One region of the Azoarcus sp. Soil_N_20 genome, then DNA from elsewhere that is predicted to be linked to it. Evidence: riboswitches for the same ligand, from Rfam matches in the RefSeq annotation. Region 1 holds a riboswitch; the other holds the start of a gene.

Evidence for each region. A riboswitch is a leader RNA that binds a small molecule or an ion and turns the genes downstream of it on or off. The one in region 1 is predicted to bind S-adenosylhomocysteine.
Region 2: another riboswitch for S-adenosylhomocysteine. It lies ahead of metH (methionine synthase); the one in region 1 lies ahead of ahcY (adenosylhomocysteinase).

The regions. Positions count from the first base shown of each region.
Region 1 is NZ_JBDGKX010000001.1:417,649-424,974, forward strand. It holds gene metF (methylenetetrahydrofolate reductase [NAD(P)H]) at 1-497, opposite strand, end outside; gene AC3A35_RS01950 (TlyA family RNA methyltransferase) at 484-1,311, opposite strand; gene ahcY (adenosylhomocysteinase) at 1,429-2,856, opposite strand; S-adenosyl-L-homocysteine riboswitch at 2,932-2,996, opposite strand; gene AC3A35_RS01960 (hypothetical protein) at 3,144-3,713, shown strand; gene AC3A35_RS01965 (calcium/sodium antiporter) at 3,718-4,803, opposite strand; gene metK (methionine adenosyltransferase) at 4,939-6,105, opposite strand; gene AC3A35_RS01975 (lysophospholipid acyltransferase family protein) at 6,326-7,192, shown strand; gene AC3A35_RS01980 (lysophospholipid acyltransferase family protein) at 7,189-7,326, shown strand, end outside.
Region 2 is NZ_JBDGKX010000006.1:367,849-375,174, reverse strand. It holds partial or broken gene AC3A35_RS14805 (IS91 family transposase) at 157-717, opposite strand; gene metH (methionine synthase) at 719-4,417, opposite strand; S-adenosyl-L-homocysteine riboswitch at 4,494-4,566, opposite strand; gene AC3A35_RS14795 (AAA family ATPase) at 4,647-6,209, opposite strand; gene AC3A35_RS14790 (hypothetical protein) at 6,390-7,058, opposite strand; gene AC3A35_RS14785 (hypothetical protein) at 7,072-7,326, opposite strand, start outside.

The DNA of each region.
Region 1 (7,326 bases):
GTGATCGCCGAGTCGGCGCCGGCATCCGCCTTGCGCTTGAAGGCGATGAGGTCGTCCTGCGGGCTGCGTGCCTGCGGGTGCCATTCCGGATAGGCGGCCACTTCGAGGCGGAAGCGGTGGCCGGTTTCGGCGCGGATGAACTCGACCAGCTCGTTGGCGTAGCGGAATTCGCCCGCATCGCCCACCCCGGACGGCAGATCGCCGCGCAGCGCGACGATGCGGCGGATGCCGGCGTCGGCGTACTCCTGCAGGATCGCGCGGATGCCTTCACGGGTCGAGCCGATGCAGGACAGGTGCGGTGCCGCTTCGCTGCCGCTGGCGGCGATCTCCTTGACCGTGGCGAAGGTGCGCTCGCGCGTCGAGCCGCCCGCGCCAAAGGTGACGGAGAAGAACGCCGGTTTCAGTTCGGCCAGTTTGGCGCGCACCGTGCGCAGTTTTTCGGCGCCTTCCGCGGTTTGCGGCGGAAAGAATTCAATCGAGAGTTCAGTGTTGTGCATGTCGCATCCAGGTAAAGAATTCGCGGTTGCCGTCGGTGCCGGTGATCGGCGAGTCGAACCAGTCGTGCACCTTCAGTCCGCAGGCTGCGGCGGCGGCCCTGAGTTTGGCTTCCACATCGGCGTAAAGCGAGGTGTCGCGCACGATACCGCCTTTCGCCAGCCCCTTGGCGCCGACCTCGAACTGGGGCTTGACCAGCGCCAGGATGTCGCCGTTCGCGGCCAACAGGGCGGGCCACTGCGGCAGGAGCAGGGTCAGCGAGATGAAGCTCGCGTCGCACACGATCAGATCGAATCCGGCAGGCGGATAGTGCGTGCCCAGATCGCTCGCAAGCAGATGGCGTGCGTTGATGCCTTCGAGGGTGATGCAACGCGGATCGGAGGCCAGGCGCGGATGAATCTGGCCGTGGCCGACTTCCACTCCGACGACCCCGGCCGCTCCGGCCTGGAGCAGGCAATCGGAAAAGCCGCCGGTGGATTGGCCGACGTCGAGGCAGATCCGCCCATTCACCTGCAGGCCGCTGACACGCAATGCCCCGGCGAGCTTGAGGCCGCCACGCGACACGAAGCGGTCGGCTTCGTCGGGGACGACCGCAAGCACCGCCGATTCGGGCAGCTCCTGCGCCGGTTTGGTGACCGGGCCACTGTCCGAGCTGACCCGCCCGGCCTCGATCAGCACGCGCGCAGCGGTGCGCGACGGTGCAAGGCCCTGCTGCACCAGCAACTGGTCGGCACGCGGCATGACCCGATGCGCCATCGGCGGTGTGGCCGGACGCTCGGGGGCTGGACGACTGCTGCGGCGATGGAAGGATTTCATCGGTGGCGGGTCGGCTCGGGAAGGCGGCCGGCGAACGTGATATCCACCAGTCCGCCACTGGGCTTCCGCTGCACGGTCTGAACCGGATTGCCGCGGAAGTCCACCCCGAGCCTTCGATCAATAGCGATAGTGCTCGGCCTTGTACGGGCCTTCGACCGGGACGCCGATATAGGCTGCCTGCTCGGGGCGCAGCACGGAGAGCTGGGCGTTGAGCTTCTTCAGCTGCAGGCGGGCGACCTTCTCGTCCAGGTGCTTGGGCAGCGTGTACACGCCCACCGGATAGTCGGCGGTACGCGAGTACAGCTCGATCTGGGCGATGGTCTGGTTGGCGAAGGACGAGCTCATCACGTAGGACGGATGGCCGGTGCCACACCCGAGGTTCACCAGCCGACCCTTGGCCAGCAGGATGATGCGCTTGCCATCGGGGAAGATGACGTGGTCGACCTGCGGCTTGATCTCGTCCCACTCGTACCGTTCGAGCGAGGCGACGTCGATCTCGTTGTCGAAGTGGCCGATGTTGCACACGATGGCCTGGTCCTTCATTGCCGCCATGTGATCGTGGGTGATGACGTGGAAGTTGCCGGTGGTGGTGACGAAGATGTCGGCCTTGTCGGCGGCATATTCCATGGTCACCACGCGATAACCTTCCATCGCCGCCTGCAGCGCGCAGATCGGGTCGATCTCGGTGATCCAGACCTGGGCCGACAGTGCGCGCAGGGCCTGGGCGGAGCCCTTGCCCACGTCGCCGTAGCCGGCCACCACCGCGACCTTGCCGGCGATCATCACGTCTGTGGCGCGCTTGATGCCATCGACCAGCGATTCGCGGCAGCCGTAGAGGTTGTCGAACTTGGACTTGGTGACCGAGTCGTTGACGTTGATCGCCGGGAACTTGAGCTCGCCGCGCTGGTGCATCTGATACAGGCGATGCACGCCGGTGGTGGTCTCCTCGGTCACGCCCCTGATCTGTGCGAGCCGGGTGGAGTACCAGGCCGGATCGACGGCGAGCTTGGCCTTGATCGCGGCGAACAGGATGGTTTCCTCTTCGGAGCCCGGCTTGGCCAGCACCGAGATGTCGTTCTCGGCACGGGCACCCAGGTGCAGCAGCAGGGTCGCGTCGCCGCCGTCGTCGAGGATCATGTTCGAGTAGACGTCCCCGCTTCCCGTGGACGGCCATTCGAAAATGCGGTGGGTGTAATCCCAGTAGTCGGTCAGCGACTCGCCCTTGACCGCGAACACCGGGATGCTCTGTGCGGCGATCGCGGCGGCGGCGTGGTCCTGGGTCGAGAAGATGTTGCACGAGGCCCAGCGCACTTCGGCGCCGAGCGCGGTGAGGGTCTCGATCAGCACCGCGGTCTGGATCGTCATATGCAGCGAACCGGTGATGCGTGCGCCTTTCAGGGGCTGGCTGGCGGCGTATTCCTCGCGGATCGCCATCAGGCCGGGCATCTCGGTTTCGGCGATGCGGATTTCCTTGCGTCCCCAGGCGGCCAGCGCCAGGTCGGCAATCACGTAGTCGGTAAAGGTACTGTCAGCCACAGAGTTCATGTCGGTTTCCTTGAACGAGTGGCCGGGAAGGGGTGGTGCGGTGGGCTCACCTGATCACCCCGTGCCCGGCACGGGTAAAGGTGAGCGCAGTTCCAAAGTGACCGAGCCTGGGACAGAATCTTGCAGCGCTCCTCGGTAATCGGAATTATATCTTTACTTGCGGATGCCGTCAGCCGTAAGTAAAGGGGGAAGGCTGCGAACGGCGTCACGGTGACGACGGTCAAAATGGTCGAATAATCGAATCAATAATCAAATCTTTTGGTGGTGCATCAACACGAGGGGGGAATATGAAAAAGAGCATCGGCGCGATCGCACTCCTGGCTCTCCTGCTTGGGTCTTGCTCCAGCCTGCTGCCGAAGGCTGATCAGAAAACCGTCTCGCCGTGGCGCGACTTCAAGGAGGTGAAATCCGCCTATGACGCGGTCCGTCCCGGGGAATCGGACCGTGACGCCGTTCATCGCCTGGGGTTCGACCCGGCATCGACCCCCAATGTCCAGATTCTGAACTACTCGGAGATCGTGAACTCCGCGCTGCCCAAGGACAGCATGGTCCCGGGTGTCGAGTTGCCGGCCGGGATCCGTGCCTGCATGATGGCCCAGGACCGCTGCGTGGGGTATCAGCTCGAGGAGACGCGGATCAAGCGGAACCGGGTGGGCGGATTCTGGGCCGATTTCCTCAATTTTCGCCGGGAGACGTCGATGACCGGTTGGCGCTTCAAGGCGCTGCTGGTACTGGTCGACGACAAGGTCGTGTTCAAGCAGTGGTCGGGGCAGCCGGAAATCAGGGAGGTCAGCGTCAACCGCAACCCGCTCGGCCCCCTGCAGGGGGTCGGAGAGAAGGCGTCCAGCTTCCAGTAGGCGTCTACTCGGGCTTGCCGGCCACCTTGCCGTTGTGGCGGACGATGCTGACCACCAGGGTGATCACGGTCAGCGGCATCACATACCCGAGCATCACGCCCGAGTATGCCTGCAGGCCGGCGTGTTGCTGCGCGGCCAGTACCAGCCAGGCGGTATAGGCCGCGTAGTAGGCAAGGAAAATGCCGCCTTCCCAGCGTGCAATCTCGCGGCCGGTGATCAGGATCGGCAGGCAGGCGAAGGCCACTGCAAGCATCACCCACAGATCGAAATTGCGTGCGGCCTCCGAGACCGGCAAGCCGCCCGGCGCGATCAGGCCGGTCACGCCGAGCACCGCGCAGATGTTGAACACGTTGCTGCCCACCACATTGCCGACCGCAATGTCGCGCTGACCGCGCAATGCGGCGACGATGGAGGTCGCGATCTCCGGCATCGAGGTGCCGATTGCCACCACGGTCAGGCCGATCACCAGATCGCTGACGCCGAACGCGCGCGCAAACGAGACTGCCGCACTGACCAGCCAGTCGGCACCGAGCACCAGCATCCCCAATCCCGCGATCACCAACAGCGTCTGTGTGGCCCAGTGGCGGTCCCAGGTCGAGGTGGGGATCTCGCTGGCGAACTCATCCTCGATCGCCTTCGATGCGGTGCGCGATTGCCGTATCAGGAAGACGGTGTAGGCGATCACCAGCATGACCAGCGCGAAGGCCTCCAGCCGGCCGATCGAGCCGTCGAGCGCCATCACCACGAGCAGCACCGAGGCGCCGATCATGATCGGAATCTCCTGGCGGATGATCTGTTCGGCGACCAGCAACGGTGCAATGATGGCTGCAATGCCGAGAATCAGCAGGACGTTGGCGATATTGCTGCCGACGACGTTGCCGATCGCAATGTCCGGGTTGCCATTGAGCGCGGAGCCGACCGATACCGCCATTTCCGGCGCGCTGGTGCCGAATGCGACCACGGTGAGGCCGACCACCAGCGGCGCGATTCCGAACGAGACCGCGAGGCGGGATGCGCCGCGGACCAGTCCTTCGGCGCCGATGACGAGGGTGATCAGACCGAGGGCGAACAACAGGGCTTGCTGGAGCATGGGGAGAACGGCACAAGAAAGTGGAATGCGGATTCAGCGTGCTATGAGTTCGATGAGCCGCGCTGGTTCCCCGCTGCACGCGGGGAAGCCGGTCGATACGCCGGGCGCCGGGCCCTTGCCGACGCCCGTACGGGGTCAGAGTCCGGCGTCGGCGCGCAGCGCGGCGGCCTTGTCGGTCTGTTCCCAGGTGAACTCCGGTTCGTCGCGGCCGAAGTGACCGTAGGCTGCGGTCTTGGAGTAGATCGGGCGGAGCAGGTTCAGGGTCTGGATGATGGCCTTGGGGCGCAGGTCGAAGTGGGCACGGATCAGATCCACGATCCGGTCGTCGCTGATCCGGCCGGTGCCGAAGGTGCTCACCATCAGTGACACCGGCTTGGCGACCCCGATCGCATAGGCGACCTGCACTTCGCAGCGGTCGGCAAGTCCCGCGGCGACGATGTTCTTGGCCACATAACGACCGGCATAGGCGGCCGAGCGGTCGACCTTGGACGGATCCTTGCCCGAAAACGCACCGCCGCCGTGGTGGGCGGCACCGCCATAGGTGTCGACGATGATCTTGCGTCCGGTCAGGCCGCAGTCGCCGTGCGGGCCGCCGATGACGAAGCGGCCGGTCGGATTGATCAGATAGCGCACCTCGCCCTGCAGCAGTTCCTTCGGCAATACCGGCTTGATCACCTCTTCGATCACCGCTTCGGAAAGCTGCGCGTGGGACACGTCGGGGCTGTGCTGGGTGGACACCACCACGGTGTCGATCGCCACCGGCTTGCCGTCGACATACTTCACCGTGAGCTGGCTCTTGGCGTCCGGGCGCAGCCATGGCAGGCGGCCGTCCTTACGCACTTCGGCCTGGCGCTGCATGATGCGGTGGGCGTAGTAGATCGGCAGCGGCATCAGGCTGGGGGTTTCGTTGCAGGCGTAGCCGAACATCAGTCCCTGGTCGCCGGCGCCCTGGTCGAGGTCGAGTCCTTCGCCTTCATTCACGCCCTGCGCAATATCGGGTGACTGACGGTTGATCGCGGTAAGAATGGCGCACGACTTGTAGTCGAAACCGATGTCGGAGCTGTCGTAGCCGATACGGCGCACCACATCCTGCGCAATCTGGCGGTAATTGGGGTGGGCACTGGTGGTGATTTCGCCCGAGATCACAATGAGACCGGTGGACACCAGGGTCTCGCAGGCAACCCGTGCATGCGGGTCTGCCGCCAGGATATCGTCGAGCACGCCGTCGGAAACCTGGTCGGCGACCTTGTCGGGATGGCCTTCGGAAACGGATTCCGAGGTGAAGAGAAATTCTTTGGTCATGTTCTGCTCCAGAAAAACAAAAATCCCCGTTGCTTTGGCGTTGCGGCCAGCTCCGGGGATTTCATCGAGCAGCCGACGCTTTAGCAGTATTTATGGATCACGTGTGCGGTGAAGGCCGCCCTGCAAGTTGTCGAGTTAACTCGGCGGCTGAGGCACAATTATAGGCTTCGATTCTTTCAGGTCAAACCCCTCCGGGGGGCAAGACCGATCAAAGTTGACCGTGTTCCTCAAATTTCTGTTCAGGCTGCTTGCCCGCTTCCCGCTTTCCTGGCTGCATCGCCTGGGGGGCTGGGCGGGCTGGTTCGTTTATGGCCTGTCGCCGGGCTATCGCCGCCGCCTGCGCCGTCATCTGGCCCAGGCCGTGGGCGGGGCCGACCGGGCATTGTTGCGCATGGCCATCGAGGAAGCCGGCAAGCAGGCCCTGGAGTTGCCATGGCTGTGGCTGAGACCGGCGGACGAGGTGGTGGCGAAGGTGGTTCGGGTCGAGGGCTGGGAGCTCGCCGAGGCCGCACACCGGGAAGGTGCGGGCATCCTGTTCATGACCCCCCATCTGGGGTGTTTCGAGATCACCGCACAGTACTATGCGTCCCATGCGCCCATCACCGTGCTCTATCGCCCACCGCGAAACGCCGCGCTCGAACCGCTGATGCAGGCGGGGCGGGTGCGCGGTCGGATGCGAACCGCGCCGGCCGACCTGGCGGGGGTGCGCACCCTGGTCAAGACCCTGCGCAATCGTGAGGCCATCGGCATGTTGCCCGATCAGGTTCCGGGGGCGGGCGAGGGGGCGTGGATCGACTTCTTCGGCCGCCCGGCATGGACGATGACGCTGGCGGCGCGGCTGGCGGAGGTCAGGAACGTGCATGTGATCTATTGCTGGGCCGAGCGCCTGCCGCACGGACGAGGATTCGTGTTCCGGCTGTTTGCGCCGAGCGAGCCGCTGGTCGGCGATATCGAGGCCCGTTGTGCAACCATGAACCGCGAGCTCGAGCGCATGATCCTGCAGTGTCCGGGGCAGTACATGTGGGGCTACAACCGATACAAGAAGCCGCGCGCCGTGCGGCTGGCGGGTGTGGAGCGTGAGGCGTGACCAGTCGTATCGGCGTGGCCGTATTCTGGCTGCTGCACTGGCTGCCGCTGACCGTGCTCGCTCCGCTCGGACAGGCGCTCGGGATGGTGCTGTACGTGTTCGCGCTGCCGCGCCGCCGGGTGGTGATGACCAAT
Region 2 (7,326 bases), on a different contig from region 1:
CGCGCAGGCATCTGAGCAAGGTCGGCATTCGTCTGGCCTTGGTGTGCGGCGCCTTTTCCGCGGGGCGGCGAACGGCACGTGACGCATAGGGCACGACCGCTCCCGCTGGCGCGCACACGCGCACCATCGATTGCCATGGCGAAGTCTCGCCCGGCTTCATGATGGTCCATCCTGGCTTCGGGGCTCGGGCGCAGGTGGCGTCACCGGCCGTTCCCTCGGAGCCTGCATGCGGATCGGGGTGATGCGTCCGATGCAGATCCATCGCCCGATTCGGCAGTGCGGACAGCAGCATGGATCGGTACCGCCAACGCGCACGAGAAAGGCCTGCGCGGTCTCGACAGTTTCCGCGCGAGGCTCGGGCGCGTCCAGGGCGGCACGCGCTCGGCTCAGGCGGGTGCGTTTATGCGCCGGGGCGAGCAGTCCAAAGTGACGGATGCGCTTGAAGCCCTTGGGCAGCACGTGCTGCAGGAAACGTCCGATGAAGGTCTGCGTGTCCAGCGCGAGTGTGTGCCGGGTGCCGCGTTGGCGGTCGCGCACCCGCAGATGGATCGCGCCGTCCTCGTCGCCGAGCAGGCGCTCATTGGAGAGCGCGGTGCGATGCGTGTACCGCGCCAGATTGTCGAGGACCTGTGCCGGACCACCGGGTGGTGGTTTGGCGTAGACGACCCAGTCGTGCGCCAGCAAGGCGCGACGGCGGCGCTGCCACCGCACCGGGGCCTTACAGCAGCGGCGCCAGCCAGCGCGCAGCCTGCTCCACCGTCATGCCGGTACGACGCGCCCAGTCTTCCACTTGGTCGCTGCCGATTTTCTGCACCGCGAAGTAGTGGCTTTCCGGGTGCGCGAAGTAGAAGCCGCTGACGGCCGCCGCCGGCAGCATGGCGAAGCTCTCGGTAAGCTGCATGCCGGCGTTGGCGGGTGCGTCGAGGAGCTTGAACAGCTCGCCCTTCACCGTGTGGTCGGGGCACGCGGGATAGCCCGGCGCGGGGCGGATGCCGCGGTATTGCTCCTTGATCAGCGCGTCGTTGTCGAGCGTCTCGTCGGCGGCGTAGCCCCAGTCGTGGCGACGCACGCGGGCATGCAGCCATTCGGCGCAGGCTTCGGCGAGGCGGTCGGCGAGGCTCTTGAACATGATCGCGTGGTAGTCGTCGTGCGCGGCCTCGAACTCGGCGAGCTTGGGCTCCATGCCCAGCCCGGCGGTGACGGCGAAGGCGCCGATCCAGTCGGGCACGCCGCTGTCCTTGGTGGCGATGAAGTCGGTCAGGCACCAGTGCGGCTTGCCGGCCGGACGTTCGTGCTGCTGGCGCAGACCGTTCCAGGTCATCAGCACCGCGTCGCGGGATTCGTCGGTATAGATCTCGATGTCGTCGCCCACCGCATTGGCCGGGAACAGGCCGAACACGGCGCGGGCCTGCACCCAGCCTTCGGCGACGAGCCGGTCCAGCATGGCCTTGCCGTCGGCGAACACGCCGCGCGCGGTTTCGCCGACGATCTCGTCGTCGAGGATCTTCGGGTAGCTGCCGGCGAGATCCCAAGTCTGGAAGAAGGGCGCCCAGTCGATGTAGGGCACCAGTTCGGCGAGCGGCACCTCGATCCCCTGCACGCCGAGGGTCGCGGGACGCGGGGGCACATAGCCAGCGACGGCATCCCAGCGGTAGCGGTTGGCGCGCGCGGCCTCCAGACTGACCAGTTGCACGCCCTTCTTGTTGGCGTGCTGGACGCGCAGCTTGTCGTAGTCGACCGCGAGCTGGGCCTTGAAATCGGCGGCGCCGCCTTCGGACAGCAGCGCGGTGACCACGCCGACCGCGCGCGAGGCGTCGGGCACGTACACCACGGGCCCGGTGTAATGCGGTGCAATCTTGATCGCGGTGTGGGCGCGGCTGGTGGTGGCGCCGCCGATCAGCAAGGGGATCGCGTTGCCGTCGGCGAAGCCCTGGCGCTGCATTTCGGCGGCGACATGGCTCATTTCTTCCAGCGACGGGGTGATCAGGCCGGACAGGCCGATCGCCTGCGCGCCGTGCTCGCGCGCAGCGTTGAGGATCTTGTCGGTCGGCACCATCACCCCGAGGTCGATGACTTCGTAACCGTTGCAGCCGAGCACCACGCCGACGATGTTCTTGCCGATGTCGTGCACGTCGCCCTTGACCGTGGCGATGACGATGCGGCCCTTGCTGGTGGAGCCGGTACGGAGCTTCTCCGCTTCGATGTAGGGGATCAGGTGGGCGACCGCCTGCTTCATCACGCGGGCGGATTTCACCACCTGGGGCAGGAACATCTTGCCCGCGCCGAACAGGTCGCCGACCACATCCATGCCGGCCATCAGCGGGCCTTCGATCACCGCCAGCGGCGGCTTGCCTTCGGCCTCGAGCTTGGCCCGCACCTCTTCGGTGTCGGCCACCACGTAGTCGGTGATGCCCTTGACCAGCGCGTGCGACAGGCGCTGCTCCACCGGCCATTCGCGCCAGGCCAGATCCGGTCCCTTGTCCTTGACCTGGCCCTTCACCGACTGGGCGATGTCGACCAGTGCCTCGCCGGCGCCGGCCTTGCGGTTGAGCACCACGTCCTCGACGACCTCGCGCAGCGCCGGGTCGAGATCGTCGTACACGCCGAGCATGCCCGCGTTGACGATGCCCATGGTCAGCCCGGCCTTGACCGCGTGGTACAGGAATACGGTGTGGATGGCCTCGCGCACGGGGTCGTTGCCGCGGAACGAGAACGACACGTTCGAGACCCCGCCGGAAGTCTTGGCGTGCGGCAGGTTGTCCTTGATCCAGGCCACGCTCTGGATGAAGTCCACGGCGTAGTTGTCGTGCTCCTCGATGCCGGTGGCGATGGCGAAGATGTTGGGATCGAAGACGATGTCCTCGGGCGGGAAGCCGATCCCCAGCAGCAACTTGTAGGCGCGTGCGCAGATCTCGGTCTTGCGCGCGTAGGTGTCGGCCTGGCCCTGCTCGTCGAAGGCCATCACGATCACCGCGGCGCCGTAGCGACGGGCAAGTTTCGCCTGGTGCAGGAAGCTCGCCTCGCCCTCCTTCATCGAGATCGAGTTGACGATGCCCTTGCCCTGGATGCACTTGAGGCCGGCCTCGATCACGCTCCATTTGGACGAGTCGATCATGATCGGCACCCGCGAGATGTCGGGCTCGGTGGCGATCAGCTTGAGGAAGCGCTCCATGGCGGCCATCGAGTCGAGCATGGCCTCGTCCATGTTGATGTCGATGACCTGGGCGCCGTTCTCGACCTGCTGCCGGGCCACCGCGAGCGCGTCGTCGAAGCGGCCTTCGAGGATCATGCGGGCGAAGGCCTTGGAGCCGGTGACGTTGGTGCGCTCGCCGACGTTGACGAACAGGCTGTCGGCGCCGACGTTGAACGGCTCGAGCCCGGACAGGCGCAGCTTCTTGTCGATCTCCGGCACCTTGCGCGGCGGCAGCTCGGCCACCGCGGCGGCGATCGCGGCGATGTGCGCGGGGGTGGTGCCGCAGCAGCCGCCGAGGATGTTCACCAGGCCGGAGCGCGCCCACTCGACCACCGCGGTGGCGAGTTCTTCCGGGGTTTCGTCGTAGCCAGTGGGCGCCAGCGGGTTGGGCAGGCCGGCGTTCGGGTGCGCGGACACATAGGTGTCGCAGACGCCCGCGAGCTCCGCCACGTAGGCGCGCAGCTCCTTGGCGCCGAGCGCACAGTTCAGGCCGAAGGAGATCGGCCGCGCATGGGCGAGCGAATTCCAGAACGCCTCGGCGGTCTGCCCCGAAAGGGTGCGGCCGGAGGCGTCGGTTATGGTGCCGGAGATCATCACCGGCAGGCGCCGGCCGAGGTCCTCGAACAGCTTCTCGATCGCGAATACAGCGGCCTTGGCATTGAGGGTGTCGAAGATGGTCTCGATCAGCAGCAGATCGGCGCCGCCTTCCATCAAGCCTCTTGCCGAGTCGTAGTAGTCGTCGACCAGGGCGTCGAAGCTGATGTTGCGGTAGCCGGGGTCGTTCACGTCGGGCGAGATCGACAGCGTGCGCGAGGTCGGGCCGAGCACGCCGGCGCAGTAGCGCGGGCGGGCCGGGTTGGCGGCGGTAAATTCGTCGCACAGCGTACGCACCAGGCGGGCGCTGGCCACGTTGAGTTCGTAGGCGACGGCCTCGAGCCCGTACTCGGCCTGCGACACGCGGGTGGCGTTGAAGGAGCTGGTTTCGATGATGTCGGCGCCGGCCTCGAGGTAGGCGCGATGGATCTCGCCGATCACGTCGGGGCGGGTCAGCACCAGCAGGTCGTTGTTGCCCTTGAGATCACGCGGGTGATCGAGGAAGCGCGTGCCGCGGTAATCCGCCTCGCCCAGCTTGTACTGCTGGACCATGGTGCCCATGGCGCCATCCAGGATCAGGATGCGTTGGGCGAGTTGCTGGCGGAGTTCTACGGTGCGGTCGGCTTGCATGGTTCTACCTCGATCTGCGATTGATGCACAGCGGGTAGCTCACGCAAAACAGAACGGCGCGGCAAACCCGGCTGATGGTTTGCGAGCGCCGTTGTTCGATTGCCGAGCCTGGCCCACTCACAGGTCGGGTCGCAGCGCTCCTCGGCAAGGGGCCGATTTTACGGGGTTTCCGTCGCCGCTGTCGAGGCCCGCCAACGCGCCCGGTTGCGGCCGCGACGCATCGCGGCGCTCAGTCGGCCGGCACGCAACGCTCCGCCGCCCAGGCGCGCAGGGCGGCGACCTTCTCGGCCATCACGTGGGCCAGCGGGCGGGTGTTCGCCGCCTCGACCAGCAGTTTCGCCGTATCCAGCGCAGCCCCGTCGGCGAGGCATTCGTACAGGCCTGCGACCACGAGCTGTTCGAGCTCGGCGCCCGAGTAGGCCTCGGTTGCCGCACCGAGCGCGGCAAGGTCGAAGCGGGCGGGATCGAGCTCGCGGCGGCGCAGATGAATGGCGAGGATCTCCTCGCGGACGGTGCCGGCCGGCAGGTCGACGAAGAAGATCTCGTCGAAGCGGCCCTTGCGCAGCAACTCCGGGGGCAGCGCGGAGACGTCGTTGGCGGTGGCGACGAGAAACAGGCGCGCCTGCTGCTCGTTCATCCACGTCAGCAGATTGCCGAGCAGGCGCCGTGACACGCCGCCGTCGCTGTCGCTGCTACCCAGTGCCAGCGCCTTCTCGATCTCGTCGATCCACAGTACCGCCGGGGCCATCGCCTCGGCCGTGCGCAAGGCCTCGCGCAGCTTGCGTTCGGTTTCGCCGGTGAACTTGTCGTACAGGCTGCCCACGTCGAGGCGCAACAACGGAACCCGCCAGCTGCCGGCAACCACCTTGGCGGCGAGACTCTTGCCTGCGCCCTGGGCGCCGAGCAGCAACACCCCCTTGGGCAAGGGCAGGCCGGGCATGCTGCGCTCGCCGGTAAACACCGGCCGCCGCGTTGCCAGCCAGCGCTTGAGCCGGACCAGCCCGCCGACGTCGTCGGGGCCCAGCGTGCTCAACTCGACCTGCAGCGCACTCTCCCCCACCATGTCCTGCTTGTAGCGCATCACCCGGGTGAGATCCTCGGAGGTGATCAGGCCGTCGTCACGGATGGCGTTGCGCAGCAGGCGGCGCACATCCTCCTCCGGCAGGCCGACGAGCTGGCTCAGCAAGGCATTGACCGTTGCCGAATCGCCCTTGACCCGCTCCCCCGAGGACTTGGCATACAGGTCGAGCTCGTCTTTCAGCAGTGCGCGCACGCGCGCGAGGTCGGGGATCCGCAGCTCCATGCGTACCGAATGACGGGCCAGCAAGGCCGGAAGCGACAGCTGCGGGGCAACCAGTACCAGGGTGCGTTCCGCTTCCGGATGATCGAGCACGATCTCCCGCATCAGGCGCTGTACGACCGGATCCTCGAGAAACGGGTGCGGGTCGAGCAGGACGAAGAGACCCTTGCCCCCGCTGCTGTCGATGTACTTCAGTGCGGCCTCGAGCGTGTGGGTGTCGTCGATCACCCGCCGCCGCCCGTCTGCACGACCGGCCATGCCCGGGCCCTCGCCCACGGTCGGGAACAGGCCATAGCCGTCCGGCCGCCCGCTGCCGTAGCGAAAGTTCTGCTGCACCAGCCCGTCCGCCACGCTCCAGCAGTGCAGGTCGTGATTGTCATCGCGGGCGAGGCGCTCGATGAGGCGCAAGGCTTTCGGCTCCTCGACAGTCTCGATGCAGAGCAAGGGCATGCGTGAGCGCACCAGCGCGGCGAGTTCGCGGAAATCGGGCATGGTCGGACAGCCGATGAGAATGGGATGGGGAGCCGAATTCTAACCGCTGCCGCCGGGCCCCGCCCCGCCGTCGTGCCGCCACCAGCATCGTCGGGCCCGCGGGCTGCGCGCGGTCACAAGGGATTCAATGACCGCCATCGCGCCACGGCAGGCGCGGGACGCACGTCCTGTTCGACCGGGCTAACGGGGAAGTGGCGGACGCGGTGGACGGGGAGGTCGCGGCACGACCCGTTTCGGCCATGGATCGCCGCGATAGCGCGGATAGCCGTATGGATAACCGTAAGGATAGGCGTAGGGATAGCCATAGGGATAGCCGAACGGATATGCACTCCAGTGCCCGAACATGCCGCCGTCACGCGGATAGACGTAGGTCTGACTGGTACGGACCACCTTGCCGTCGACAAAATGGACGTTGAACAGGGTGGCGACGCCGGGGCCGTAGTTGCGGATGTTCCAGTCCCACACCTCCTCGCCGGAAAGCTTGAAGGTCTGCTCCGAGCGATGCCCGCCGAGCAGTCGCAAGACCTCCTCCTGGCTCATGCCCTTGCGCACGTTCGCGAGGTTGTCTTCGTCGAGCGCATCCCACTGGCGCAAGACGATCCCGCCCGCATCGACCTGCACCATCAGGCAGGTGTCCCCGAAAGGTTGCGTCGAGTATTCCAGCGTGGTGGTGCCGTCATCATTCTGCCAGCGCCGGGTCGGCTCCCCGCGCACGGCGAGGGCCTCGGCCTCGGTGGTAAACGGGCGCGGCGGGGCGAACGCGGCGCATCCGCCGAGTGCCAGCGTACCCGCCAGCACCAGCACCTGCAGCAGATTGCGCGCGGCGGTGGCAGACGTCCGATGGATCATGGTTTCAGTCCCTTCAGGGCCGGGGCTTGGTATAGCGGCCGGTTCCAACCACGCGGCCCTCGGTATTGAAGGCCACCGTGAAGTAAGTTGGATCATTGACCGAGGTACCGCGTTCAATCAGCCAGTCCCACACCGTTTCCTTCTTCAGCTCGAGGAACTGGGTCGAAGCCGGTTTGCCGAGCAGACGGCTCACCTCCTTGCCGGTCATGCCGCGCTCGATGCGGGCAAACGTCTGTTCGTTGATCACCTGATCGAGGGTACGCAGGAT